DNA from 2 places in the Colwellia sp. MB02u-14 genome. Region 2 is predicted to be linked to the other one. Evidence: riboswitches for the same ligand, from Rfam matches in the RefSeq annotation. Region 2 holds a riboswitch; the other holds the start of a gene.
What was found. A riboswitch is a leader RNA that binds a small molecule or an ion and turns the genes downstream of it on or off. The one in region 2 is predicted to bind lysine.

Region 1 (15,640 bases), on a different contig from region 2:
GGTGGATATGATTACAGCTTATCTATTAGGCAATATGCTGTAATTAACAACACTAGTATACCTAAAAAATAGAGCGACTGGGCATTTATAAAAAATGATTTTCTGAAGTAGAAATTGAAACATCTGGTTTGTCATTTGGTAAGGCAGTGAAAGATAAGTCAGGGTCTAACTCAAGTGAGATTGCGGTTTTATGCTTCGATAAAAATCAGAAAAACATGCATTCTTTAAAAAGGGTCCTACCACTAGTTCATAGTAAACCTTTAGCTTTGATAAACGAACATCGACAGTTAATTCCATAATCCATTAATCTTAAGTTGTGTTGTTCTTTCTATACGGAACGCACAGTAAACTGAAATAAAGGCAAGGAGGTTCTTTATTAAGATCAGTTCATGCCTAAATTATGACTTTCAGTGGCAGCGAAAATAGCGTTCTGAGATGAAATATAAACGGCCGTTATAAACTTTAAGCAGCTGTTAAGATTAACGAGCTGCTAACTTCAGTTTAGCGCACTAAGTACATCTTAATATTATTGATAGATTCTTATATATTCTGATTTAAAGTCTTCACATAAAAGTGAATTTGATGAGCCCCTTTAAAGTAAACCTAAAAACCTATATTCCAGAAATGCAAAAAACCCGCTAATCTTTCGATTGACGGGCTTTTCTTTGTTTGGCGGTGAGATAGAGATTTGAAAGCTACTCGAAGGTTTAATGCTATAACCCCTTATTTATCTTTAACGTAATGTTTTCAGTTCAAAATGCAAAAAACCCGCTAATCTTTCGATTAACGGGTTTTTCTTTGTTTGGCGGTGAGATAGAGATTTGAACTCTAGAAGGGCTATAAACCCTTGCTGGTTTTCAAGACCAGTGCTTTCGACCACTCAGCCATCTCACCTGAATGTCTTAAAACAATTGCTTGCTTGAAGACGGTGCAGATATTAAGACCTGCAATAACATTTGTAAAGCACTAATTTTATTATTTTATCTTTATGTTCAATAAACCAGCAAGGTAACTAAAAAAACAGCTTTTTAGCTGAAAGTCAGTATATTATTCATTTAAAATCACTTTTTCTCTTTTTATATTTCAATGAGATTGACCCGCACTTAGGCAACAATGAAGATTTAAAGCGCTTCATTGATGCAGCACATAAAGAAAATATAAAAGTATTTTTTGACATTATTACTTACCATACCGCTGACGTCATTAAGTACGTTGAATGTCGTGGCGAAGATGGCTTGCAATATCTGATGAAAGAAAATGACGGTTGCCTTTATAAGTCGCTTGCTCAAATCGCTGTTGGAGATGCCTATTAGCCTATTATTCCTAAAGGACAAGAAAGTCTTAAATCTCCTGCTTGGTTAAATGACAAAAAGTACTACCACAACCAAGGTGATACCACTTACGAAGGAGAAAATTCAATATACGGTGACTTCAGTGGTTTAGACGATATTGATACAGATTCACCAGAAGTTGTTCAAGGTATGATCGATATATTCAAAAACGTGACAAGTGAATTTAAACCTGACGGTTTTAGAATTGATACCATAAAACACGTCAATATGGCGTTCTGGGCAGAATTTGCACCTGCACTGGTTAATCATGCTCAAGAGCTTGGTATTCCAGAATTCGTCATGTTTGGTGAAGTTTATAGTGGTGACAGTGAAGAATTAAGATCATTTACCACTGAAGGAAAAATGCAATCTGTACTCGACTTTTCAATGCAGTTTGCTTTGCAAGACACCCTAATTAAACAACAAGGGACAGATAAACTCGTCGAGTTATTTGAGCGCGACCATTATTATAATGACAGCGACAGCAATGCCAATCAGTTACTTAATTTTACCGGTAATCACGATATGGGGCGCTTTGCTAGCATGTTAAAAGACAGTGTTCTTAATTACAGCGAAGCAGCAATAATTCAACGCACCTTATTAGCCCCTCGCGATGGTTTACTTTCTACGTGGTGTGCCAATTGTCTATTATGGCGACGAACAAGGTTTTGTTGGAGATGTTGGTGACAAAGGAGCTCGTCAAGACATGATGCCTTCATTGGTTAATAGCTACAACGATGATGACTTGCTTGCAAATACGAAAACCACTGCTGATGACAATTTTGATGAAAATCACCTACTTTATAAAACATTTGCTAAATATGCCGATGTTTATTATCAGTATCCTGCACTAAGATTTGGTGAACAAAAAACCTTATACGCTCAAGATACACCCGGTGTGTTTGCAATATCACGTACGCTAAAAGACAGCGACACAATGGTCGTTGTCTTTAATACCGAAAAAACAGTCCAGCCAATCAAGCTAGCACTATCTGGCGCGAAAAAAGTTTATCCCGCGTCTAAATATGATGAAGTGAACCCTGATTCATTAAGTGTGCCTGCGTTGAGCTTTGCTATTTATAAAATTAAATAGCCAGTTTTATAGATAAACATTACAGATAAAGAAAAACCAAGGAAGTATGGGAGTGTCCTTGGTTTTTAATCTTTTAGTCTTTATTCATTTAACTCTATTTCTATCACTGATGTTTCACCTCCTTAGATAAATTAATGAATCAACAAACCTAAACAACACTTAATAATTATTTGCCATTTGTTTACTATTACTGTGTAGCTTAATAACGACACGTCGATCGTAAAAACTCACTTCCTTTTCACTATTTGCCACTACAGGCGCTTGCTCACCAAAAGCAAATAACTGGATACGCTCAGCTTTAACACCTTGGTCGATTAACGCATGCTTAACCGTATTAACACGGGCAATAGAAAGCGCCTGATTTACCTTTTTATTGCCTTGCATATCGGTATAACCTGATAAATCGATAAATAATGTAGGCGATTGCTGCAACATTTCAGACAGAGCAACAATTTGACTGTGATAATGCGGTTGTAAGTCACTAGAGCCGGTTGGAAACTGTAAACTCATCAATAAGTTTTCTGCTTGTAACTGACTGGCACGTTGATATTTTTTATCAACGTTTTGCTCTAAAACAGAAAGTTCTAATTGGTGATTTTGCTCAGCGCGTGCTAATTTTTGACGAAATTGTTGTACGGCAATCGAATAATCGCTTTCTTGCTTATTTATTGACGCCTGCAACTCATTTAAATTTTCTTTGTCGTTTGCAGTTTTTGCTACTAGTGAGCCAGTAACACCAACAAGAATAGCGCCAACCGGCCCACCGAAAATAGCGCCAATGACCATACCAGCACCAAAACCAATGCCTTCTTTATCACTATCAGTAAGTTGTAGTGATTCATTATCAGTAGCGGTGTTATTGTCAAAAGCATAAGCAGACTGGCTTAACGTCGGCGCGGCAATAAGGGAAGCGATTAAAAATAATTTTGCTGGGCTTAATTTACTGTTATTCGTTGTTTTGATATTAATAGTTTTCATGTGAGTTCCTAAAGTAATAAGTTGTTTGTTGTTGACGAGGTAATTAAAACAAGAAAAATAGGCGTTGAAACGACATAAAAAAGGCAAAGTAATGAGCAAATGTGGCAACAATATGGCAATTACAATAATTGCGCGCTTTTATAAAAAAACTCTTATATAGTGCCTAAAATAAGTCAATAAATAGAGTTGCTAGACATTGTTAAAACGAATTGCCATAGTTGAAGATGAAGCCGCTATTAGAGAAAACTATGCTGATGTGCTTCGCACACAAGGTTATCAAGTTCAAACCTTTGCCAACCGAGAAAGCGCCTGCCAAGCATTTGCGATAAGCTTGCCTCATTTGGTTATCCTTGATATTGGTTTAGAACAAGAATATGACGGCGGTTTTACCCTTTGCCAATGGCTTAGAAATATATCAACCACATTGCCTATTATATTTTTAACTGCTCGTGATAATGATGTTGATACCGTCTCAGGTTTGCGCATCGGCGCAGACGACTATTTAACTAAAGATATTAGCCTGCCACATTTGTCAGCGCGTATAGCCGCACTTTTTCGTCGCCAAGAAGCGCTTAAACAACCTACCCCAGAAAGTAGCTTGCTAACATTAGGGTCCTTAACTATCGATAATCAGCGTATGACTATTGTCTGGCAACAGCACAGTGTTGATTTAACCATTACTGAGTTTTGGATGGTCTTTGCTTTAGCTAAACACCCCGGACATGTTAAAAACCGTCAGCAACTGATGAAAGATTCCAACATCTACGTTGATGACAGCACGATTACTTCTCATGTCAAACGTATCCGTAAAAAATTCAACCAAATTGATAAAGACTTTAACTGCATTGAAACAGTCTATGGCATGGGCTACCGTTGGAATAAAGATGAAAAATAAGCTCCATATTCGCTTTGGTTTGCGGGCAAAATTATTACTCTTATCAAGTTTCTTATTTGCTATTCCGTGGTTTGGTTATCAATACGTATGGGAGATGGAAAAGTACTTACGTTTTGGGCAAGAGCAAACAATAATAGGTACCGCAAGAGCACTGGCGACTTCTTTACATGAGCGCCCCAACCTGTTTAATAACCAAGCGAGTTTTTTACCTGATGTTGAAAAAGGTAAAGACTTATATGGTTACCAGTTATCTCAAGCGGTAAACCTTGACGGCTTACCCAACGACTGGCCAAGCTTTCAAGAAAAATCGCATTATTATGGTGTTAACAATCAACTAGGGACACCTTTGTCGGTTGAGCAATTAACCCATCATTTCAGCGCCGCCGTTGGAAAATACGATAAATACTTATATTTTTTTATACAAGTGGTTGACGACAAGGTTATTTATCGCGACGAAAATGCTCGGGCAATAAACAGAAATGACCATCTTGAATTAGCATTCAATGATGTTAATGGTAATTTTCAACGTTTTATTATTAGCAATAAGCGTCAAGGTTGGCTTTCCGCTTATCGTATTAATGATATACAAAGCAATGAAATACTTGAATTTCCAGCATCAATAAGCTTTATTCAAGGACAATGGCGCGATACAGACCAAGGCTATAATATTGAATTTCGTATTCCATTAACCAAAATCAGTGACCGTTTAGCTTTTGCGCTTCATGATGTTGATGCACCATTAAGTGCTGCAATCACCATCATAGGAAGTGCTGACCCTAGTACTGCTGACACCTTAGGTACTATTTTAGTACCATCGCCTGAAATTGAACGTATAGTAAAAGGCATGAGTTACACACAATCGCGTATTTGGGTTGTTGACCAACATCATCGTGTGTTGGCAAAAAGCGGTGACATAACAAAAGCCAGTGGGTTATGGCAGAAAAATATCAATACCTCTGATAAAGATGACTCTTGGTATGCTTGGACACAGAAATATTTAGCCCCTGTCTTTCAACATTTACTAAATAAACCGCAAAATGATTTTATTGACCAGTTATATGACACACAAAATCTGACTGGTGAACATATTGAAGCCGCACTCGCCGGTACACCTAAATCGCAATGGCGGTTAACCACCGATAAAAAAGCAGTCATAATATCTGCCGCCTACCCTATTTACATCAGCGACAAAGTCAACGGAGCGGTGATCGTTGAGGAAACGACCAATGGTATTCTCAGTGTACGAAATAAAGCCTTAGAGAAATTATTCACGTCGATACTTGCGATTATGTTATTGGGAGCGTTAGCTTTTTTCTTTTTCGCGTCACGTATTTCAAACCGTATTCGCCAACTGCGTAATCAAGCTGAAGTCGCTATTGATGAACACGGTAGAATTAATAATGATATTGCACAAAACATGCAAATATCAAAGGCAAATGACGAAATTGGTGATTTATCGCGTAGCTTTTCAACAGCAGTAAATCGGTTAAGCCAATACAATCATTACTTAGAAAACATGTCGTCGCGACTCTCTCACGAATTACGCACACCGATAGCCATTGTTAGAACATCTTTGGAGAATTTATCTTTACAGGCATTACCTGACAGCAGTTCAGCTTATATTGACCGTGCCCAGAGTGGCATTAATCGCTTAAACAATATTTTAACCAACATGAGTGAAGCGACGCGTCTTGAGCAAATGTTGAATCAAACTGACAATGTTAGTTTTAATGTATTCGATGTATTAAATGGCTGTGTTCAAGGTTACCAGCAAATTTATCCTCATTTTGAGATTGAATATATCGCATCAGATAAAAAAGTTATTTTGGCGGGTTCTCCTGAGCATATCGCGCAATTACTCGACAAAGTAGTGACGAATGCCGTGGAATTTAGCCAAGACAATACGTTATTTATAACCACAGAAACAAAAAGTAAAGCGATAACTATTCACATTAGTAATAACGGCATACTATTACCTGAAACGATGGAACAGCGATTGTTTGATTCAATGGTGTCGATGCGTGAAACACCTCAAACCAAAGAAGATAAAACACCTCATTTAGGCTTGGGGTTATATATCGCACGGTTAATTTGTGAATTTCATCATGGCAAAATAGTGGCAAGTAACCATCATAACCCGCAAGGTGTTACGGTTTCGATCACTTTACCACTACAGAAAAAATAGTGAATGAGGGCTATTGTATAGCGAAGTATTTATTCAATGCCTAGATATTTGTGAACTTGGACTGATAAACGCCAGTTGTTTTCAATACAACTTTTGATCGCTAGCGCTGTTGCTCGTTCTTTTTGACTAATGGGCTGTAAATAAACTTGGGTATCAACAATACTATGCTCTGTTAATAACGCTTTTAAATCATCAATGTGTTGCTCGGTTGCAACGGGATGCTTTATTTCATTAGCACGTAGCATGGCTGAATTTAATATTTTGTAGCCCCCTTTCATATTTACTTTCGGTGAAACGGTCACCCAACACTGCTCAGAGACTTTAAGTTCGAAAGTCCCTGATGTTTCTAACTGACAGCTAAACCCCTTTTTTTCGAGTGCTTGACAAAGGGGGAGTAAATCAACCATAGCTGGTTCTCCACCCGTGATCACAATATGTTTTGCTTGATAACCTTTCTCGCTTATCACCGCTAAAATAGCTTCTACAGAGAGTGCAGACCACGTTTGAGACTCTACTTTTTTTGTTAACATTGCGGATGCGTTTACCTCATCATCAAGATTGATGTCCCAAGTATGTTTGGTATCACACCACGAACAGGCAACGGGGCAACCTTGTAAACGGATAAAAATCGAAGGTTGGCCAGTAAAAGCGCCTTCTCCTTGAATAGTTTCAAATAATTCATTAATTTTATATTTTACGGTCATTGGGGTTTTTGCCTGTTTATTGCTGGTGTGAATTGAAGTAAAATGTGCGACATTAATTATACCCTAAGAGACTTTAGAAATGACAAACAAAGTTGTTGTTATTTATTCTGGTGGCATGGACTCATTCACTGTACTTAATCGCGCCTTGCACGATGGAAAAGAAGTATTTGCCTTAACATTTGACTATGGCCAGCGTCATGTCAAAGAAATTGAGTATGCAAGCACCGTTTGTCAGTCACTCAACGTAAACCATAAAGTTATTGATATTTCATCAATTAATCAGCTACTTGCCGGTTCTTCATTAACTGACGATATTGATATTCCACAAGGGCATTACGAAGCTGAAAGTATGAAATCAACGGTTGTTCCTAACCGTAACATGATTTTATTGTCACTTGCAGTTGGTTATGCGGTTTCAGTCGGTGCTAGCCAAGTTTATTACGGTGCACATTCTGGCGACCATGCGATATACCCTGATTGTCGTCCTGAATTTGTGATGAAAATGAATGAAGTATGTAAAATAGCCAACTATGAGTCCGTAGAAATATTCAGCCCTTATCTTACTGTCACTAAAAGTGATATTTTAACGGATGGATTAAAAATGGGCTTGAAGTATGACAATACTTGGACATGTTATAACGGTCGTGAAAAAGCCTGTGGGCAATGTGGTGCTTGCCAAGAGCGATTAGAAGCTTTCAGTGATAATAATATGACCGATCCACTAAATTACGAATAACCACAACGGGTTGAACATGCTTTCATTCATCGTTTACAAACATCGACGTGCATGGATGTAGGCCTTGTTATTTTCTAGTACTCATTCATGACAACCTATTATGTACATAAAGATAAGACACATAAATGTGTTTTATCTTTTTTTATAGCATTAACTTGGCTAATCACAGCTTATATTTAAGCAAACAAAGCCGTATGTAGCTTTTCAACAGTTTCGTTCGCTTGCTTCTCATCCACCAAAAAACATAAATTATGTTCACTGGCGCCATGACAAATCATCCGAACATTTATGCCTGAAATTGTCTCAAAAATACTGGTTCCTACGCCATTACTGCGATGCATTTTGTTACCAATAACAGCAACTAACGATAAACCATGCTCTACCGTGACTTCACAAAGTTGCTCAAGTTCTTCAACAACGGTTGAATTTAACAGGGCTTGCGTTGACCCCGTTGGATTATCGAAAGTAAGCGCGACACTTATCTCACTCGTGGTAATTAAATCAACACTCAGCTCATGCTTGGCCAAAATACCAAAGACTTGCGCAAGAAAACCGCTTGCGTGCAACATTGCAGGGCTTTTTACGGTCACTAAGGTTTGTTCTCGTCGCAGTGCTATTGAGCGATAAATCGGACTTGATTCAACAAATTGCTGAATACGAGTCCCGCCCTTTTCTGGCTCTTTGCTTGAACCGACAAACACTGGAATATTCTGTCTCATCGCAGGAATTAACGTCGCAGGATGAAGAATTTTCGCGCCAAACGTTGCCATTTCAGCCGCTTCACCAAAACTAATTTCTTTAATCGCACGGGCCTGATCGGTTATGCGTGGATCCGTGGTAAAAATACCTACAACATCAGTCCAAATAGAAAGATTATCAGCGTGTAATGCTTCAGCTAATAGTGCAGCACTGTAATCAGAGCCACCACGACCTAATGTCGTGGTATAGGCATCTTCGTCTTGCCCGATAAAACCCTGTGTAACAACCACTTTATCAGCAAGTAGCAGAGTAAGGGATTGCTTTGCATGTGCAGATAATTGCTCAAGATCGACTACCGCTTTTCCATATTGAGCGTTGGTTTTCATGACTTGGCGAACATCAAACATTTCACCATTAACACCCACTGATTGCAGGACTTGTGCAAATATACGTGAACTCATTTGCTCGCCAAAGGACAAAATAGCATCTGATATACGTGGGCAATAATTTAGTGATTGGGCATTAGAAAACTCACTTAGCTGCTGAAGTAATTCAGCAATTTGGTCATTAAGCATTTGCTCTTGTGCTAAATGTTGGGTGATATTTAATTGAATAGCGCGAATATTGGTAATAATGTCTGTTTGTTCATGTTCTGGCACATTTTTTTGACTTAAACGAACCAATAAGTTTGTTACGCCCGAGCTTGCGGAAACGACAACCAGTTTATTACTTGGATCGTTTTTTATGATGTGAGCGCAACGCAACATCGCTTGGTGATCAGCAACACTGGTGCCACCAAATTTAGCAACGGTAAGAGGTGATAATGACATTAAGGTCTCCCTAATTAAGTCCTGATATATAAATATCAAATAACTTGTAAACTGTAAGGAAGAGCATGACTGAAGAGAAAGTGTTCATGAGTAGAGCCACTTAACTTTTCAGCCAGAAGCTCTCCACCATAAAATAATTAGGCTTTTAAAAGCACTAATTAGAGGTGACAATCCCAGGGATTCAGCCCTAGTAACCGAATAAATAACGCCACTCGCTAACTATTCTCGGCTGCAGTCTCCCTCAATAACAGTCAAAAGAATGGTGGTTCCTCGTGTTATTTACCTAGCTACAGCTCCTCTTCTGGTGTAAATACTAAACAAGTCAATTTGAGTATTTAGTCTAATATTTCACAAGCGAATTAAAACCTATATATAAAGAAAAATCAACCATCAACGTCAATATTTTGATAAATAAGCTTTCTCATAGAGAAAGCTTATGAGTAACAGAGCTTTGTTAACCGTGAAATAAACAGAAGTAACGCAAACAAGCACTTCACGAATAAATGCGCTGTAATATAGGCCTTCAATAACGCCACCTACATAGCAATACTTAGAGATTTACTTGGCCATATAACGCGTTGACGAAGAGGAATAGTTTGTTACCACGGGATAGCAAGAGCACTCATATTATTTACAGTCCAGGGATAGGGATATTTGCCAAGTTTAATTGGCGTTATTTAATAATTGAAACACCCGCAACTTCTACAACTGTTTTTGCATCCGCTCGTTCAATAACTTTTAGTAATGTGGTTTGAATGGTTTCGTCTTTTCTAGCATCAACTTTACTGGTAAATTTTTGCTCTTGAGCCGCCTCACCTTCGCCAGCGATAAAACCAACCACAACTTCACTTGCGTAATCAGCTGATTCGCCAAAATATGCCAGTGATATTTGAGGGTAACCTTGAAATCCTTTTTTAACTCTTTTTTCTATACGTTTTGTTGATTTATCTAAATTCATAGTAGGGTCCCAAAAGATATATAGCGCTGTATTAAACAACTCATTGTCATTAATTATAATGTTAAACGAAGTGAAAAAAAACTACTAGCTGATGTTATCTCACCTTTACAACAATATTTACTGGCGTATCTCCATCTTTTATTGTTGATTTTAATGTGCCTCCCCTTAGGTTGACTATAATGTAAACGCCATTACATTATTAAATGAGGCTTTAATCATCATCAGTCAATCAATCAATCAATCAATTAAGCTTGATAAAATAACACAATCATCACATTTATCTGTATATTAATATCGTTTACGTCTATATTTAAAATGACATTTGCCATCCTATTAAAGGACTTAATAAGTTTTTATCTAAAAGTGACAATAATGAAACTAAAATCGGTTTATATACGTATAACAACCTATAACCAACTCAACGGTAAATAAAATGTTTGGAATATTTAAAAAAGACCCGATCAAAAAATTAAATAAACTCTATGAAGCTAAGCTCGAGCAAGCGATGTTCTCGCAAAGAAATGGCGATATTAAGTCGTATTCAATGATCACCGCTGAAGCTGAAAAAATAGCGGTTCAAATACAAGAATTAGAACTAGAACGTTCAAAAAAATAATCGTTCGTAAGTAGATTGAAGCGGAAAGTAATATTGTTAAACATTATATATTCCGCTTCTTAATCTCAGTGTAATACTAACTCGAAATAATGTTCTTGTTTGGTAAATCCAACACGCTTTAAATATATCCCATGGTTTTCATCTGATGCCTCTACCACCAAGTGCTTAATACCCTCTAATTTTAGTTTGTTATCTTGGTGGGAAAACATAAATTTAGCCGCTTTAAAATCTCGGTCTTCTGGAATAATATAATCAAGTAGTACTTCAACCTTCCCCATATCATTCAATTGTCGATAAGCAAAGAAACCCACGGGCTTCATGTTTCTAAACACTAATAGAACATGTGCATCATCGAGTTGTTGCCACTGAAATTTTGTACATAACTGCTTGATATCTTTACCGTAGCGCTCTTTTAACAAGCTAAACAGTGGCGTTTGTACTGACTTTAATTTAACTAAATCAAACTGATCTTTTTCTTTATAAATACGCACTAAGTAGTAAATATCTACTAAAGTTATCCAACCATTTAAAATAAAAACAGGATAAGCATCAATAAAGTAGCCATAAGCACTAAAGGCAGCAGCTCCAAATAAATTTATCCAACGCAATCGTTTGATATTCGACATCATTAACGACAACGCGATTAGCACACTAGCAATATAACCAAAGACTTCTAACAAGGACATCACATCACTCTTTTAATAAAAAATTAAATGAAAAACAATTTTCTGACCATTTGGTCAGAAAAAATAGGTTTTATCTTGACACAGCAGTCAGGAAAACACAATATATCCTCATTAACTGTAGATAACAGTCAGTTATGACACAAATAAAAACTAAGTAAAGCAATATAAATTGAGCAATTAGTCACGCTAACAGCTCAAGGCAAGATGCCATAATCGCTATAACTAACCCACGGAACAATTACCCTACGGATTGCTGTTCAGTGAATACCTAAAGCTTTTATAACACAATTATTATCTAAAGGATTTTTATGCACTTACCTCAAAATATTATTCGTCAAAAACGTAACAAACAAGCCTTAACCGTAGATGAAATTCAATGCTTTGTTGATGGCCTTAAAACGGGTGATTTTACCGATGCACAAGTAGGTTCTATGGCAATGGCAATTTGGCTTAACGGCATGACAACCGATGAAGTTGTAAACCTAACCATGGCTATGCGTGACTCAGGCACTGTTGTAAATTGGCATAGTATGTTAGATAAACCCATTGTTGATAAGCATTCAACTGGTGGTGTTGGTGATAAAGTGAGCTTAATGTTAGCACCAATAGTGGCGGCTTGTGGTGCAAATGTCCCGATGATTGCTGGTCAAGGTTTAGGTCATACTGGTGGCACAGTTGATAAATTAGAGTCTATTCCAGGCTTTAATGTACGTCCTAGTCTGTCAGAGTTCCAAGCGACAGTGCAAGTTCAAGGTACCGCTATTATCTCACAGACAAAAGACTTAGCCCCTGCTGACAAACGTCTTTACTCAATTAGAGATGTTACCAGTACGGTTGAATCTATTCCTTTAATAACCGCCTCTATTTTGTCAAAAAAATTAGCAGCGGGCCTTGAATCATTAGTGATGGATGTCAAGGTTGGCAATGGCGCTATGATGGCTGATATAGAATCAGCTCGAGCCTTAGCTCACTCAATAGTCTCTGTTGCCAATGGTGCTGGAACACCCACTCAAGCATTAATTACTGATATGAATCAACCTTTAGGTACAACGGTAGGTAACGCACTTGAAATACAAGAGACTATTGATTATTTAACCGGAAAGTACCGTGAGCCAAGGTTACATGAAGTAACAATCGCCCTTGCTGCTCGCATGTTATTAACCAGTAAGATAGCGACCAGTATTGAACAAGCAACCATTTTAGCCGAAGAGGCACTAACGTCAGGCAAAGCGGCTGAAATATTTGGAAAAATGATCACGGCAATGGGCGGCCCAGCGGATTTATTAACTAACAGTGAAAATAGACTGCCTAAAGCTAAGATCATTAAAAACATCAAGGCACCAACAGCCGGTTATATTGGCACAATGGACACTCGCGCTATTGGTATGGCGCTAGTAGAAATGGGTGGTGGTCGTGTCGATCATAATCAAAGCTTAGATTATAGTGTTGGCTTTAGTGATATAAAACCCAAAGGCACGAAAGTGGCGGAAGGTGACGTCATTGCTATTGTACACGCGAAAGATGAGGCTCAAGCAAGCCAAGCAATTAAACAATACTTAAGTGCAATTGAAATTTCAACGATGCAAGTTGTTGTTGAACCGGTTATCCATGAACTCATTACATAATACCTATTTGAGATAATAAGGCGCAATGATGCTTTATCTTTAATAATAAAAAACCGAGCGATAATAAGCTCGGTTTTTTATGGCTGTTATTATATTATCCCTTAAAATAACGCGCGAAGACTGCTGCATTCCCAGAGATAAAACAGCTTATTGAAGCTCACTCAATCAATAACATTATCGCTCACTTAAGGTTGATTAGCATAACGATATTGAGCAAGCAATAATTCGGTAGAGCTATCTGAAAGCTCAGTATTATTGGGTTGTCCTATACGGGATAATATATCATCCCCTAATATTTTCCCAAGCTCTACACCCCATTGGTCAAAAGAATTCAAATTCCAAATAACCCCCTGTACAAAGACTTTATGCTCATATAAGGCAATTAACGTTCCCAGTTGATAAGGCGTGAGTCTGTTAAAGGTCAAGGTATTTGAAGGTCGATTTCCCGGCATTTCTTTATGTTTAGCAATCACTTTAGCTAACGCTTCTTCCATGCCTGAACCAACAAGTTCATCATAGGCTTGTTGATGGGTTTTTCCTTGCATTAGTGTTTTACTTTGCGCAAAACAATTGGCCACAAGCATATCTTGATGGCCATTCATCTTATGTTCTGCGACAAGAGGTTGAATAAAATCAACGGGGACAACCGAAGTCCCTTGGTGTAACAACTGATGAAATGCATGCTGGCCATTTGTACCTTCTGCACCCCAAATTACAGGGCCTGTGGTACTACTGACAATTTCATTGTTAAGCTGACAGCTTTTGCCATTAGATTCCATATCCATCTGTTGTACATACGCGGGGAAACCGCGTAAATAATGACTATATGGTAATAAAGCATGGGTTTGGCAGCCAAAGAAGTTATGGTTCCAAACCCCTAACATCCCCATTAATACGGGTAAGTTTTGCTCAAGCGGTGCCTCTTTAAAATGCTGGTCAAGATCCGCCGCACCTTTAAGTAATTCAGTAAAACCCTGATTACCAATAGCCATTGCAATGGGCATACCAATCGCTGACCATAATGAATATCTACCTCCAACCCAATCCCACATAGGAAAAACATTCTCTCCACTAATGCCAAATGCGACGGCTTTAGTAACATTGGATGAAATAGCAATAAAGTGACGACTCAATTGCTCAAAAGCCACGTTGTTATCATAAAACCATTGGCGAGTAGATTCAGCATTCGTTAAGGTTTCTTGGGTATTAAACGACTTTGAAGCAATCAGCACCAAAGTCGTTTCAGGGTTTAAATCACTTAAGACATCATGGAGATGATTACCATCAATATTAGCAACAAAATGCTGTTTAGGCCCTCCTTGAACATAAGGTTTTAATGAAGTCGTTACTATTTTTGGTCCCAAAAAAGAACCACCAATGCCTAGATTTAAAACATCAGTAATACATTTGCCACTATACCCCAACCATTGCTTGTCGCGCACTTGGTTCACGACTGCTTCTACCTTAATTCGTACCGCTTTGATTTGAGGCACTATATCAACTCCGTCAACGAGAATTGGCTTATCATCTTGTTGTCGTAAAGCGGTATGTAATACTGACCTGTTCTCAGTATTATTAATCGGCGCACCTGCAAACATCGCATCACGTTTTGCGGCTAATTGTGCTGAATCTGCTAATGCCATTAATAAAGCACGCGTTTTTAAGGTAATACGGTTTTTTGAGTAATCGAGATTTAAGCCACAAGCGCTCACTGATAAATTTTCTGCTCGTTTGAAATCACTAGCAAACAAGTCACGCAAATGGCTACTTTCTACCTCAACTAAGTGTTGTTGCAGTGCTCGCCACTTATCGTTAAAAGTATCCATTAACATGAGCGGTGTCCTAACGTTATCTTAAACGTATCTATTAGCATGAACGGTTTCCTGACGTTATCTTAAAATAATTGACTTAGTTGACTTTCGAGCTTGCATTGGTCAATGGCAAAGTTACGAATACCTTCTGCTAATTTTTCTGTTGCCATAGCATCTTGATTCATCTCCCAGCGAAATTGCGCTTCGGTTAATGATGCTGGCTTTTCTTGAATATTTGTTGCTGGCATTAATTGTTGTGTGATCTGCTGATAATTTTCTGATAATTCGCTCATTAATGGTGGACTGATTGTTAGTCTGTCACAGCCCGCTAATGCAATAACCTCATCAATATTACGAAAACTTGCGCCCATCACTACAGTGTTATAATTATGCTGTTTGTAATAATTATAAATTTCTGTCACTGAAATCACCCCAGGATCTTCAGCGGCTAAATAGCTATCACGACCGGTATCTTTTTTGTGCCAATCAAGAA
Region 2 (15,640 bases):
ATAAAAGTTTCAAAGTAACCGTAAAAAACACCGACAGTGGCGGTGTTACAACATGGGATTCTAATACCATTTACAACACGGGTGACAAAGTTAAATACAACGGTGTCGAATACCGAGCTAAGTGGTGGACCAGAAATGACCAGCCTGATGATGTTGGACCATGGGAAGAAGTCATTCCTGATAACGGTCAAGTTCGTGATTGGAAAGCAACGACTATTTATAACGCAGGAGACCAAGTTATTTATAACAATAACAAATATCAAGCTCAATGGTGGACAAAAGGAAACACACCTGGTGCGGCCAATGTTTGGACAAAACTATAAAAAATAAAGTTTACGTTAAATGATAAAGCACTAATAGTTACACCTGTATAACGTAACTATTAGTGCCTACTGTTAGAAACTAGGCTGATCTTTCGATAAGTATATTGGTTCGACTAAGAGTACTGACATAGCAATTATAAAAATGAGATCTAGGTTCAAAGTACTTAATTCGTTATCAAATTCTACCAGCCATTATTTTTAAACTGTTAATTTAAAATACTCACTAAAAACTTTATATAACTCTGTGCCTTGGTTCACACTCGCTGAGGCAAAATGTAAGATTGGAATCACTTCTTTATCAAGTGAAATATAATGCAGCGGGTCTCCATCACCATAATTATCCATACGAAGAATTCTCGCAAGCGGCTCACCAGCAGCTAAAGGCTCGCCAAATTCAGCTAAATAATCGACCATTCCGCCCATTGGCGAATAAAAAGCGTTGTAGTCTTTTAAATAGCAGCCGTAACGCGTCATCGTTTTGGGCTGATATTCTGTCGTAATAATCACCCCTTTATACTGTAAATAATTCATGATGCTTTTGGCATCTTCTAACGCAACATCAAGATCTATCTGTTCTTGAGAGCCTAATTCAACGGTAAAGCTTTCTTTATTAATAGACGCTGAACTAATCGAAAATTCGATACCTAATTCAGCAAAAGCATCTTGTAATGACCACCATGGGCAGAATGTTGCTTCATCTAAGGCACCATCAAAGTCATTAGGAATTAATAATGTATGTGGAATATCAAAGTATTTGGCACTGTCTTGTGCATATTCAGGGCAGTATAAATGTTTACTTGAAATAGGGCCGGTATGTAAGTCTAAAACGTAGTCAGCTTGATGTGCTAAACGCTGTAATTGATAAGCAATGCGTTGTCCGGTCGTTAGCCCATAAATATTATGGTTAAGTTTTTCTTCAATACTTTCGATCATCAATTTTTTGAAATTAGCTTCAATAACTTGGTTTGATTTACCGATACACTCACGCACGAATGGTTTAATAATACTTTCATCAAAATGATACATTCTATTCCAATTCACACCCGTGATGGGATCAAACCTACCTAGTGTGTATTCGCCATTTTTATGGTTACACGCAACAGGGTTCGCATATGGTACTAACGTAATATCGCCGTTAATTTGAGTGTTATGTAATAATTCTAATAATTGAAAAATAACCGCATTGCCTTGCACTTCTGCGCCGTGCATATTCGCTTGAATATAGACACTGGGTGCATCACAATGCCCTTTTATGCGATAAACTGGAACGGTGAGCGCAGCGCCACTGGCCATTTCACCGACATGCATAACTTCTTTTTTTATTTCGTTCATAATTTTCACTTTATCTTAAGTCTTAAACTCATTGGTTTAACGCTACCGTAAATACCAATCAGCAGGTTGTGACGCTCTTATTTCAATTAACTTCCCTTGACTAAAAACATATTCCGCCGCGATATGATGACAAAGAAAGAACGGCATGCTTTCAGTAAAACCGTATGCTCCACAATAACCAAAAATAAGTGGATCGTGAACAGAGACGTCAGCAGGTAAAGCGTGTTTGCCCAGTTTGTCCATGCTCGTACATAACGGACCATGAATGTCGAACAACTGCTTTTCATGTGAAGACGTTCGGAGTAAATCTACCGGAAAAGGCTGTTCAGTAATTGCTGGGCGCAATAAATGATTAATGCCTGCCGCCAATACTAATTGCTCTTGGCCATAATTTACCTTTCTATCAACAACCGGTGCTACGTAATAACCACATTCAGCTACCGCAAAGCGTCCCAACTCTAACCATAACTCTTCAACACCTGCTTGTTGTTTTATTATAGCGAGATCAATCAATATTTGCGGCCAAGACAGCGTAGCGCCTTGCTGCAAATAATCGATGCCTAAACCTCCCCCTAAATCTAATATTTTCAGTGCCATACCAATATCATCAGCTAATTGCTTTAATGGCGGTACCATTTGTGACCACAATGAAAACATTTTTTCATTGCTGAGCATATTGCCCCATTGAAAAATATGAAGACCACAAATTTCAATATCAGGAAAATCAGTCACGCGAATACTTTGCCATTGCGCTACCGATAAACCGAAAGGCGTTAGGCTATTCCCCCCTAAAGGATTTTTGTCACCCTCTGGCCATTGCAACTGCACGCGCAGTAAAACTTGTGGCTTAACCTTACTTTCAATGGCCGCTTCATTTAACCAAATTAATTGATTCAAACTTTCAGCCACAAAAACATTAACACCTTGATCAATAAATGACGTTATTTGAGCTTTAGATTTTGCGGGGCCGGTATTTAAGATACGTTCAGGTGCAACTCCCTGTTTTAACACTTGGCTTAATTCGCCAGTGCTCGCCACATCAAAATTAAAACCAGCACCGTCTAAGGTTTGAATGATGGTAGATAACGGGTTCGCTTTTACCGCAAACCATAGTTTGATCACATCTTGGCGTTGCAGTTCTGCCAAATGAGCTTTTAGCGCATCCAGATGATAAACAAAGTAACCAGCCTGTTCGGCACTTTCAGGGTGTTGTTCTTTTAACGCAGCAATTAATTCAATCGCTGCGGGAGAATCAAAACAATGGGCACTATTCACTAATTCAGCCATGATATTCCTATTTTATCTGCTATTGCTTAACGTAAAATTGATTCAAGTTCTAACGATGCATTACTTTTTTCATCACGGTATTTAACGATTAATGCACAAGCCATATTCAACCCCTGTGATTTAGCCCATTCGCCGGAAACTGGTCGCGTACCCGGAACGACAACAGCTCGCTCAGGAATGTCAGCACCTTTTTCAAGCATGACCTGATTGACACAATCGTAAACAGGCACTGACGCTGAAAGTGAAACACCTGGCGCTAAAACTGCCCCTTTTTTCACGACTAGGCCTTCAACAATTACCACACCAGCACTTAAAAAAGCGCCGTCTTCAATGATCACAGGGCTAGCTCCGACAGGCTCTAAAACACCGCCAATTTGAACCGCAGCTGACACGTGTACATTTTTACCAATTTGAGCACACGAACCAATTAATGCATGACTGTCAATCATAGTTCCGGTATCAACAAAAGCCCCCACATTAATATAAGCTGGTGGCATAATAATCACACCAGCTGCAACATGAGCACCCCGGCGAACTGATGAACCACCGGGCACTAATCGTACTTTATCATCAGTAGTAAATTCACGTGCAGGCAAGTTATGTTTATCAACAAAGCCTTTATAAACACCTTCAAAAGCAATATTTTCTCCCGCTTTAAATGCTGATAATATCGCTTCTTTTACCGCGACATTAGCCTGCCAGTGACCATGCTCGTCTTGATTTGCTGCTCGTACCGTACCTGCTTCTAACTGTATTAACGTTTCTTGCCAATTCATTTTGAATTACTCTTAATTAAATTTTTAAAGGGAATATTTAGCTTGATGCTTATGTTGTTGATTAATAATTTTTTAACGCTAACAGCGCATTAAGATCATTATCTTTGGTGGTATACCTTTTTTAATTGAGGTTGCCCTTGCGACTTGAAAAAGCTTGGCAAGTAAGTTTTTCTGATGTTGAAGTAACCCGTGGCTATTGCCAGCAAGTAAAGGTTGGAGGTATTCAAGCCTTGTATGTTGCCAAACGTTACATGCAAGTAGCAAAATGCTATTAGCAACATCAGACGGGCTAATGGCTATTTTTTTTAGGCGAGTAGGGGCGATTTCAACGCCATCAAGTAATGGCGTCATTAAAGCGGTCCATAAAATAGAATGATGGAGTGTTGGGGTAGCGTTTAAGCTAATATTTTTTGAATGTTTTATTTGATTCATTTCTCTCGAACTCTGTTCGTTCGGAGAACTTTTAGGCGTTTGTAGCAGCCAAAATAATAATCACTTCATTGGTGAGCATTGGCTTTACAAAGGCCAGAAGCTCTCCACCAAATTGGTGACAATTGCTAGGATTCAACCCAAACAACCGATAAATAAATTATCAAAAATTCATTTACCTCGGCATTAATCCCCCTCATTATCAATCGTCAGAGTTTGATCTCTTTATGATAACTACCTGGTTAATGCTCCTCTTCTGACCCTTTATCATTCAGCCTTGCTTGTGTAAAAAACCAAGCAACGACGTTATTGAATTCAGGACAACAACATTAGAACATTTATTCTAATGTTGAGTCAACAGGCGTATAAATAGGTGTCATACTGATATATTATATCTTATGAGGCAATAATCGCTTGCTCTATTTGTGCCAAACGGTCCTGCCCCCAACAAGTCACATTTTGAAAACGAAAACATGGAGCGCCCCATAATCCCATACTGTCTATTGTGCTTTGGTTAAAGTCAGACCATTGTTGCCAATCATGTGCATTATTGTATGCTAATGCTTCATCATAATTTAATGCATGCTGTTGACACAAAGATTCGATCACCGATTTATGCGATAAGTCTAAGCCGTTAACATATATAGCGTTAAACGCAGACTTAATGAAAGCGAGATCTTTATTTTGTTGCTCTGCATAGGAAAAAATTTGAAAAGCATTAAAAATACCTTGCCCTAAAGGATCGGTGATTCCTGTAAAAGGAATATTAAGCTTCTTGGCTTCACGACTGGCGTCAAAAACAGCATAACGCTCTTTGTTTTCTGTAATCGTTAATCCGCGCATAACCAACGGTAATAAAGGCTTTATTTTTAACGGTATATTATAATGCTGACTTAACTTCTCTGCTTGTAATAACCCAATATAAGAATAAGGGCTTCGCAATGAAATAAAAACCTCTAGCGTATGGTTGCCAGCGTTATCTGTAATAATTTCTTTCGTTGACTGCTCGGCAAATACGAGTTTGTTTTTTTGATAAACAGCAGTACTGTTATCTTTTGCTAAGCCAAAATCAGCCAAACGTTTTTCTAAATGCTCAAGTCTATCGATACCAACAAACCATTGGCCTGCAATGAAAATCGAAGAAGGTAAATAATGACCTTTTTTAACCAAACGCATTAAATTTTTAATTTGATAATTAATTACCGGCGTAGAAGCGTGATAATAATAATCAAATTCATTAAACCACGTTTCCTGGAAAAGCTGCCATGCATTATCTAATGTTTTAGGTCGCAATTGCCACATTTGCTGACCAGTAAAGAGTGATTCTTGTGTAGGTTTTTGCGTTATTTTTTTGAGTTGATATTGATCAGCAATAAAGTTAGCGTCTTTAATCGCCCAAGTACGCATTAATTTTGGATCTATTGTCACCCCTGGCACACTTTCGTAAACTAAAAACAGTTTAAATTGAATATTAAAGCGTTGTTCTAACTCAGGCAGCACTTGAATAAGCATAAAGCTATAAGGGTCGTTAAGTGCTAAATAAACTTCGGCAACAGGCGTTTTTCTAAACCAGTTAGGTACAGTAAAATAACGAAGTTTTAACACCCATGCTCGCTTGTCACTGCGTATCAATCTCACTTTAAACCAAGTAAAAATTTTAGTAAAAATACTCCTCTCCCTCAATATTATATGGTGTTTTTCAAATTTATTATTGCCGTTTCTGACATGATTATAATATTCACGTAGAATGGCGACATTATAAACATATCTTGTCGTTAAGCGTATAAAATACCGTTAATTAATTTATCATTTAAACCGTATTATTATTAACGTCATAATCAAATCATTTGAGAATCACTTTGTTAGATAACATCAATCAATTACTGCTACGTAATACCGACTTACTGCCGGCAAAAGCCCCTTTATTTATTAATTTACCTGTTGACGATTTTTTTGAAGAATACCACTCACTTCACCCCAACGCGTTGATGACATGTTACAACACTAATTATCAATTTCATTTACAAGCTAAACAGCTGCAACTATCTCAAATGAACGCTGTATTTAGTGCCTGTTATCAAAGTGATATTGAACACGATTTAGTTATTGTTCAATTCCCTAAAAGTAAGGCGGAGTTAACCTTTACCCTAGCGATGATTGCAAGTGTCGTATCGAAAGATTGCTTAATATTAGTTATCGGCGAAAATAAAAGTGGCATTAAATCTTTAGAAAAACTAACTCGCGAACAGCTTGGAGATTGTGCAAAAATTGATGCTGCTCGCCATTGCTTATTATTTGCGGCCAATTTACTGGCGACACAAGAAACGTTTATTTTAGAAAACTGGTTAAAACCATACTCATTTACGATTAAAAATACCCTTATAGACGTGGTCGCATTACCGGGTGTATTCAGTCAAAACGGTCTTGATATCGGAACACAAGTTTTATTAGAAAATATACCTAAAAAGGTAACAGGTAAACTGCTCGATTTTGGATGTGGTGCCGGTGTTATCGCAAGTTACTTTGGCAAACTATTCCCCGGTATCGATTTACATTTACTTGATGTTAATGCGTTAGCTTTATATTCAGCCCAGGCAACCTTAAAATTAAATAATTTAACGGGTCACATTTTTCCATCAAACAGTCTATCTGAAGTTAAAGACAAGTACGACTTCGTTATTTCAAATCCTCCCTTTCATCAAGGGCTAAAAACAAATTATCAAGCAACTGAAACATTTCTATCAAAAATAAAACCTCATTTAAAGCCCAAAGGACAAGTAATTGTTGTTGCTAATAGTTTTTTACGTTATCAACCAATAATGGAAGAAGCGATTGGCAGAACACAAATTTTAGCTAAGCAAAAAGGTTTCTCGCTTTATCATTGTTCAATTTAATTGCTCAATATAAAATTTAAGTTACTATAAAAGTATGGAAAAAATGAAACACATTCACTCATTAAAGAGAAAACTGATGATTATGAACATCGGTTTCATTGTATTGTTTGTTACTCTTTCTTCTTTTATCATCGCTAATTTATTTATTGAAGATACAAAAAAAGACGCGGCAACTAACACAAAATATTGGGCTGAGCTTATCGCAAATGCTAACAGTACCAATCTTGTTAATAATGAAACCCGATTGATTAATCATTATTTGTCAATGCTCAAATCTGTCCCTTATATTAGCCACATTCATATTTATAAACTATCCCCTGAGCCTGAAGGCATAGTTTTTTTTGCGAACTATAATAAAAGTATGAGCTCTCCTATACTCAAAAAAACAGATAAAATAGTGGAGTTATCTTCCGCAAAGATAAGTGCTCATATTATAGAGCTTATGGTCCCGGTCACCCAGCAAGATAAAAAAGTTGGCTACGTTTATATACAAGTCAGTACTGACTATATTAAACGCATAAAAAACAATATGTTCTTACGCTATAGCGTCATTATTTTCATGCTTATTATCGTGACACTTTTATTGACAATAATACTTAACCGCTTTATCACTATTCCTATGTCAGATATGGCAAATAAGATACAAGATATTTCAAAACATAAAAGATTCAATTTACGTATTGGGCAAATGCCTTTTAAAGAACTTGATATTCTTGCACTCAATATAAACATTTTACTTAACAGAGCTGAGACACAATTAGCGAATTTATCAGATGCCAAACAGCTTACTTATCAACAAAATAAAGATCTTGAAGATAAAGTAAATAAACGCACCCAAGCCTTAAAAGATTCAAACCATGAATTGCTGTCTACATTAGAAAAACTGCACCAGTTTCAAGGGCAACTTGTTGAAAGTGAAAAAATGGCTTCATTAGGAGATATGGTTGCGGGTGTAGCGCATGAAGTAAATACCCCAATAGGTTTAGGTGTTACCGCTTCAACATTATTATCGGATCGCCTATTAGAAATCAAAAAAGCTTTTGATGATAAAACCTTAAAATCTAGTCAATTGAAAAAGTTTCTCATTGAGGGCGAAGAGAATACTGCCATTATTTATCGCAATTTAAAACGTGCAGCAACATTAATATCTAGTTTCAAAAAAGTTGCGGTTGACCAATCAAGTGAAGAAGCTCGTTCGTTTAACATCAAAAATTTGCTTGACGAAATTTTATTGACTTTAGCTCCACAAATTAAAAAATTACCTTTTATTATAAATGTCGACTGTCCAAGCGAACTTATGATTAAAAGTAAACCTGGTCCAATTAATCAAATTATTATTAATTTAATACAAAATTCTATTACCCATGGATTTGATCAACGAAAATATGGTTCGATATATATACAAGTCAGTATTGATAGCAATATGCTAACAATTAACTACCAAGATGACGGCAGAGGTATTGAGCCTTCTATAATGAATAAAATTTTTGAGCCCTTCACCACAACAAAACGGGGTTCTGGTGGCAGTGGTTTAGGTTTACACCTGGTTTATAATTTAGTGACACAGGCTTTAGGTGGAAAGATATCCTTTATTAGTGATGTTGAAAGTGGTGTCAATTTCAAAATAATTATCCCAATACAAGTCATGTAAAAAGACTAAAGGTAGTCATATAAATTATTGTTGAAAATGAAGAAACTCATAATCTTGATTGTTTTTTAGTTAGTGGTTCTATACCATACAATTAATTGTATAAATAATTAACAAAATCAGCATTAGTAACATAGCGTTAATATAATTCTCAGCTATAACTAACATACAGTAAACATTATTGCCAAATACATAAAGAGTGGAAAAAAAACATGCAAAAACCTCACATACTTATCGTAGAAGACGAAGATGTTACACGCTTTAACCTACGTAACTTATTTGAAGCCGAAGGCTATCAAGTCTCTGAGGCTACCGACGGTGAGAGCATGGATACTCAGCTACAAAAAAACACAATTAATCTAGTCATTATGGATATTAATCTTCCAGGTAAAAATGGTTTGTTATTGGCGAGGGAACTCACCAGCAACAATGAACTAGGTTTAATATTCCTAACTGGTCGTGACAGTGATATAGATAAGATACTGGGGTTAGAAATTGGTGCTGATGACTATTTAACGAAACCGTTTAATCCCCGTGAACTAACGATACGCGCGCGAAATATTCTTAATCGTATTGGTCAAACAAAGAATGAAGTTGAAAAAGCAGTGATCACTTTTAACGAATGGTCACTTGATGGCAATTCAAGAAAAATGACCGCTCCTGACGGACAGGTTTTAGCGATACCGCGTGGCGAGTATCGTGCATTACGCTTGTTAATTGAAAATACAGGCCAGATTGTCACTCGCCAGCAACTCATTAAAGAAATGACAGGTCGTGACCTTCGTTCAAATGATCGCACTGTTGATGTAACGATTAGACGCCTACGCAAACATTTTGAGTCAATACCTGATGCGCCTGAATTAATTAACACCATTCACGGTGAAGGATATCGCTTTATTGGCTCTGTAGATTAAGCAATTAAATAATAAACAACTAAAAAGGGGAAGCAATAATTGCTTCCCCTTTTTAGTTGTTTAAGACAATAATTTACTTTGATGCTAACCATGTTTTAAAAGCGGTAATCGCTTGTTTATTAAGGTCAATTAACTCAGAAATATGTATTGACTTTTCTGACCATTGCCCTGAAATTTTTTCTACCGCAACAAGCTTCGCATGAGTGGCCAACAAACCAACACTGCCTGTAGCACCCTTCATTTTATGACATCGTGCTTGCCATAAATCTTGTGACTTTTTTTCAAAAGCATCAGTTATTTCTTCAATATAGGTCTTTGATTGCTGGATATATAAATCCAACATTTGTTGAAGGATATCTTGGCCTAAACTATCTAAATATCCCTCTAATAAATTAACATCTAACGGTTCGATATTATTCACAAATCCTACCTTTAATTATATTTATAGCGGCGTAATATCATTCATTGTAACAAGATGAACAGCGATGTCATTAAACAAATGTCTTTCATTTACATTGATTTAAAAATTCTTAACAAACAGAAAACCTCATGAATACACAGTCTTTCAGTAACTTATGTACCTAAGGTACTTAAAAAAGAACTGCCGCTATATCTGCAACCAAATATACGTTAGAATACGCGCCCTTAATAAGTTTGTTATGTACTGAAGTTTCAAAAAGCCCTTTACATAGCGTGTTAGAAACTCTGGAGTAGAAATGTCCACATTAATGCCTGATATCGCCAACCACACCACCGCTCAAACCGAAGGAACGCTCGATTGGGTTGGAATGAGTAATATAGAAATGCCCATAATGGTTGCTTCGCAAGGTGAGAATGAGCGGATGGTTTCTGCTTTTGTTGACGCGTTTGTAAACTTAAAAGAACCACAAGCAAAAGGCATTCATATGTCTCGTTTGTATTTGTTACTTGACGAACTTTCTACCAGTAATACTTTAGACTTTCAAAGCTTAGTTACTTTACTTGACGCTTTCATCAGCAGTCATAATGACCTGAGTGATAATGCAAAAGTACAGTTTCGTTTCGATTATCACCTAAGAAGAAAATCACTAATAAGTGGTAAACAAGGCTGGAAAGCATACCCTGTTACATTAACGGGCCGCTTAAATAAAGGAAAGCTTGATATTGAGCTTGCTGTTGATGTTAGATATTCGTCTACTTGTCCTTGCTCTGCAGCTCTTGCTCGACAATTAATTCAAAAAGCTTTTAAAGAAAAGTTTAACGATCAACAAGCTGATTTAGATGCTATTCACGAGTGGCTTGGAACGACCGAAGGGATTGTTGCCACACCTCATAGCCAACGTTCAGTGGCTGAATTAAAAGTTAAGCTAAATACCAATACTAATGAATTTCCGATTACCGCTTTAGTCGATATCATTGAAGACTGCTTAAAAACGCCTGTTCAAGCGGCAGTTAAACGAGAAGATGAGCAAGAATTTGCCCGTTTGAATGGTCAAAATTTAATGTTTTGTGAGGACGCCGCTCGCCGTTTACAGCACGCAATGAATAACACGCCTGAATATGACGACTTTTGGCTTCGCATTAATCACCTTGAATCTTTACATGCCCACGACGCGGTAAGTATTACGACAAAAGGTGTTGAAGGTGGCTACCAACCATAAGCCATTGTTTTTGAAAAAAATTGCAATATAACTTTAAAGCCAGTAATTAATGCTGGCTTTTTTATGTCTGATATTTAATCCTGTCGTTACGCCCCACACACACTACTGAATAAAAAATGAATAATATTCACCACGTAGTTTGCTCATATTTATTATTAACAAAAACAAAAATGTAATTAAATTACAACAAAGTAAACATAAATCATTCTCAACTCGCTTATAACAATTGAGATTAGCGCTTAAAATTCTACAAAAAGTCAATAAATTTAACATAATCACATAATATTGATTTAAAACATAGGTCTAGAGTCATGTAAAAAAACTACGAGCAAATACTCTATTTTGATTGACCTTTTAGCGATAAGTGTTTAATGTGAAAGGTTCCACTTAAGTGAAAACAGAGTATTTATGCAATTTTTGTATAACTTTATTCTTTCTTTATATTCTCTGTGCTTAAGTGGTTATTTCTTGAGGAGAAAATAACATCATGCTTTACGATCACAGCGTTCAGAAAGACAACTGCGGATTTGGCTTAATTGCTCACCAACAAGGTGAGGCCAGCCATAAACTTGTAAAAACGGCCATTCATGCCCTTGACCGTATGCAACATCGTGGTGGTATTGCTGCCGATGGTAAAACGGGCGACGGTTGTGGTTTGTTAATGCAAAAACCCGATACTTTCTTTCGAGCTATTGCTGAAGAGAACAACTGGAAGCTTGGCAGAAAATACGCTGTAGGAATGATTTTCCTCAATCCTGATCCGATTCAAGCGGCTTTAAGTAAAAAAATTCTTGAAGAAGAGTTAGCGCGTGAAACGCTGACCTTAATTGGTTGGCGCATAGTGCCAACTGATACCTCAATATTAGGTGAAACGGCAGTAAATAATATGCCACAAATAGAGCAGGTCTTTGTTGACGCTCCTCCTGGTTGGAGAAATCGAGATTTAGAGCGCCGTTTATATATGGCACGTCGTCGAGCAGAAAAACGTATTGATGATAGCGTTTTTTATGTGGCAAGTTTATCGTGTTTGGTCACTATCTATAAAGGCTTAATGATGCCTGTAGATTTACCGAATTTTTATTTAGATCTTGCTGATATCCGCATGCAAACCGCAATTTGTGTATTTCATCAACGCTTTTCAACCAACACATCACCCCAATGGTACTTAGCGCAACCTTTTCGTTACCTAGCACATAATGGTGAAATTAACACAATTAAAGGTAATCGCCAGTGGAGTCGAGCACGTACACACATATTCAAATCACCTTTATTACCTGACTTACAAGACGCTGCCCCGTTTGTTAACGAAAGTGGCTCTGATTCATCATCCTTAGATAACATGTTGGAATTATTCATTGCTGGTGGCATGGACTTATACCGTGGTATGCGTTTATTAATGCCCCCAGCTTGGCAAAATAGCCCGTTAATGGATGAAAATTTAAAAGCATTTTACGAATTTAACTCTATGCATATGGAACCATGGGATGGCCCTGCAGGTGTTGTGGTGACCAATGGTCGCCATGTTGCCTGTAATTTAGATAGAAATGGCTTACGCCCTGCTCGTTATGTTATTACTCGTGATGGCTTCATTACCTTAGCCTCTGAAGTTGGTATTTGGGATTACGGTGAAGATGAAGTGGTTGAAAAAGGGCGTGTTGGCCCCGGCGAAATGCTTGCTATTGATACTTACACTGGAAAAATATTTACCTCTAGCGATATTGATGAAGAATTAAAAGTTCGTCATCCTTACCGTGAATGGTTAGATAAAAACACACAACGCTTGATACCTTTTCATCAACTAGATGCTGAGCTCATTGGTAAGCGTGTTTTTGACGATCAAGCTATTTCGCAATACCATAAAATGTTCAATTACAGCTATGAAGAGATCCATCAGATTGTTAAAACATTAGCTGAAAATGGCATGGAAGCAACAGGTTCTATGGGTGACGATACTCCAATGGCTGTACTTTCAAGCCAGCCTCGCACAATTTTTGACTATTTCCGTCAACAGTTTGCACAGGTAACAAACCCGCCTATTGACCCATTACGTGAACGCTACGTTATGTCACTGGGTACCTGTATCGGCCGCGAGCATAATGTTTTTAACGAAACCACCGGTCATGCTAACCGCATCTTATTTGAAACCCCTATACTTATGTATACAGGTTTAAAGCAACTACGAAACCTTGACCCTGAACATTATCGCAGCGACACGCTGACATTAAATTACGATAAAGAAGAAGGTTTAGAAGCGGCAATTATTCGATTATGTGATGAAGCGGAGACATTGGTTCGTGATATGAACACCGTTATTTTGGTACTTTCAGATCGTCAAATTCATAAGGGTATGTTACCTATACCCGCCGCTATGGCAGTGGGTGCCGTGCAACAACGTTTAGTTGAAACACAACTGCGTTGTGACTCTAATATTATTGTTGAAACAGCAGCAGCAAGGGACTCTCATCATTTTGCAGTGCTGCTGGGGCTTGGCGCAACTGCTGTTTACCCTTACCTTGCTTTTGAAACCATTGAACAATTAGTTGACCAAGGACAAATTGAGTTAACCGCTCGCCAAGCCGTAATGAACTATCGCGATGGCATCAATAAAGGCTTATTAAAAATATTATCTAAAATGGGCATTTCAACTATTGCCAGCTATCGTTGTGCGGGTTTATTTGAAGTGATTGGTTTGCATCAAAATATTATGCAGTTGTGTTTCCCTGATTTACCAAGTCGTATTCAGGGTGCTGATTTTTCAGATATAGAACAAGACAACATCAACCTTTCGCGCAAAGCCTTTTTAGCGCATCAGAAAGTCAATCACGGCGGGTTACTCAAATATGTACACGGGGGTGAATATCACGCTTTTAATCCTGATGTTGTGACCTACTTACAAAAAGCAGTTAAGTCAGGCGATTACGCTGATTATCGCCTGTTTGCTGATCACGTAAATAACCGCCCAGTGGCGACGTTACGTGACTTATTGGGTTTTAAAGAAGATGCCCAGTCAATTGATATCAGTAAGGTAGAACCTGAAACTGAAATGTTCAAACGCTTCGACAGTGCAGCTATGTCAATTGGTGCATTGAGCCCCGAAGCTCATGAAGCCTTGGCTATCGCCATGAACCGTTTAGGCGGTTATTCAAATTCTGGTGAAGGGGGTGAAGATGAACGTCGTTTTGGTACAGTAAAAAATTCACGTATTAAACAAATCGCTTCTGGTCGCTTTGGCGTCACACCACACTATTTAGTGAATGCTGATGTACTACAAATTAAAGTTGCACAAGGCGCAAAACCCGGTGAAGGTGGTCAATTACCCGGTGATAAAGTGTCACCCTTAATTGCTAAGTTACGCTTTTCAGTACCGGGTGTTACGCTAATTTCTCCACCTCCACATCACGACATCTATTCAATTGAAGATTTAGCTCAGCTTATTTTCGATTTGAAACAAGTAAACCCTAAAGCGGTTATTTCAGTGAAACTCGTTTCAGGACCAGGTGTTGGAACAATTGCTTCTGGTGTTGCTAAAGCTTACGCTGATTTTATTACCATTTCAGGTTACGACGGTGGTACAGCTGCTAGCCCACTAAGTTCAGTAAAATATGCGGGTTGTCCTTGGGAGTTAGGTTTAGCTGAAGCCCATCAGTCATTAGTGACTAACGGTTTACGCCATAAAGTACGTTTACAGGTTGATGGCGGATTAAAAACCGGTATCGATATTGTTAAAGCAGCCATTTTAGGCGCAGAAAGCTTTGGCTTTGGTACTGCACCAATGGTGACACTGGGTTGTAAATTCCTCCGTATCTGCCATTTAAACAATTGTGCGACAGGTGTTGCGACGCAAGACGATGTATTGCGTGAAAAATTCTTCAAAGGTCTCCCTGAGCAAGTCATGAACTACTTTAAGTTTATTGCTCATGATGTTCGTGAAATTTTAGCGCGATTAGGGGTTGAAAGCTTAACCGCAGTAATTGGTCGAACCGACTTATTAGTGCAGCTTACGGGCTTAACAGCTAAGCAACAAAAATTAGACTTGTCACCCATTATTGCCCCGGTTGTTGCGGGTGCTGATACGGCTCTTTATCAAACAGAAAATAATAACCCGTTTGATAAGGGCGTTTTGAATAAAGAGATTCTGGCCACGTGTACTGATGCTGTATCACATCGTAAAGGTGGCGAATTCCGTTTTACAATACAAAATACCGATCGCTCTGTGGGTGCTTCATTATCAGGTGAAATTGCTCGTCATCATGGCGACCAAGGTATGGCGTCTTCTCCAATTAAAATCCATCTTAATGGCACGGCAGGCCAAAGCTTTGGTGTCTGGAATGCTGGTGGCTTAGAAATGACCCTCACAGGTGATGCTAATGATTATGTTGGTAAAGGGATGACTGGCG

Region 1: linked by a shared signal. The riboswitch ahead of lysC (lysine-sensitive aspartokinase 3) and the one ahead of H4J52_RS15750 (hypothetical protein) in region 2 are both predicted to bind lysine.

The regions. Positions count from the first base shown of each region.
Region 1 is NZ_JACGUX010000062.1:64,551-80,190, forward strand. Features, by position in the region: tRNA gene H4J52_RS05120 (tRNA-Ser) at 804-894, opposite strand; gene H4J52_RS20400 (alpha-amylase family glycosyl hydrolase) at 1,092-1,313, shown strand; gene H4J52_RS19900 (alpha-amylase family glycosyl hydrolase) at 1,320-2,018, shown strand; gene H4J52_RS19905 (hypothetical protein) at 1,945-2,424, shown strand; gene pdsO (sortase-associated OmpA-like protein PdsO) at 2,584-3,402, opposite strand; gene pdsR (proteobacterial dedicated sortase system response regulator) at 3,599-4,297, shown strand; gene pdsS (proteobacterial dedicated sortase system histidine kinase) at 4,287-6,482, shown strand; gene queE (7-carboxy-7-deazaguanine synthase QueE) at 6,512-7,186, opposite strand; gene queC (7-cyano-7-deazaguanine synthase QueC) at 7,266-7,922, shown strand; gene lysC (lysine-sensitive aspartokinase 3) at 8,099-9,451, opposite strand; lysine riboswitch at 9,560-9,760, opposite strand; gene H4J52_RS05160 (hypothetical protein) at 10,125-10,409, opposite strand; gene H4J52_RS05165 (DUF6435 family protein) at 10,843-11,025, shown strand; gene H4J52_RS05170 (hypothetical protein) at 11,091-11,711, opposite strand; gene deoA (thymidine phosphorylase) at 12,020-13,336, shown strand; gene pgi (glucose-6-phosphate isomerase) at 13,522-15,168, opposite strand; gene tal (transaldolase) at 15,231-15,640, opposite strand, start outside.
Region 2 is NZ_JACGUX010000085.1:116,467-132,106, forward strand. Features, by position in the region: gene H4J52_RS15730 (glycosyl hydrolase family 18 protein) at 1-323, shown strand, start outside; gene H4J52_RS15735 (succinylglutamate desuccinylase/aspartoacylase family protein) at 522-1,655, opposite strand; gene H4J52_RS15740 (PLP-dependent decarboxylase) at 1,698-2,942, opposite strand; gene H4J52_RS15745 (2,3,4,5-tetrahydropyridine-2,6-dicarboxylate N-succinyltransferase) at 2,969-3,718, opposite strand; gene H4J52_RS15750 (hypothetical protein) at 3,797-4,150, opposite strand; lysine riboswitch at 4,240-4,411, opposite strand; gene H4J52_RS15755 (DsbA family protein) at 4,544-5,785, opposite strand; gene H4J52_RS15760 (methyltransferase) at 6,007-7,041, shown strand; gene H4J52_RS15765 (sensor histidine kinase) at 7,118-8,692, shown strand; gene arcA (two-component system response regulator ArcA) at 8,902-9,603, shown strand; gene H4J52_RS15775 (Hpt domain-containing protein) at 9,677-10,024, opposite strand; gene folE2 (GTP cyclohydrolase FolE2) at 10,320-11,243, shown strand; gene gltB (glutamate synthase large subunit) at 11,728-15,640, shown strand, end outside.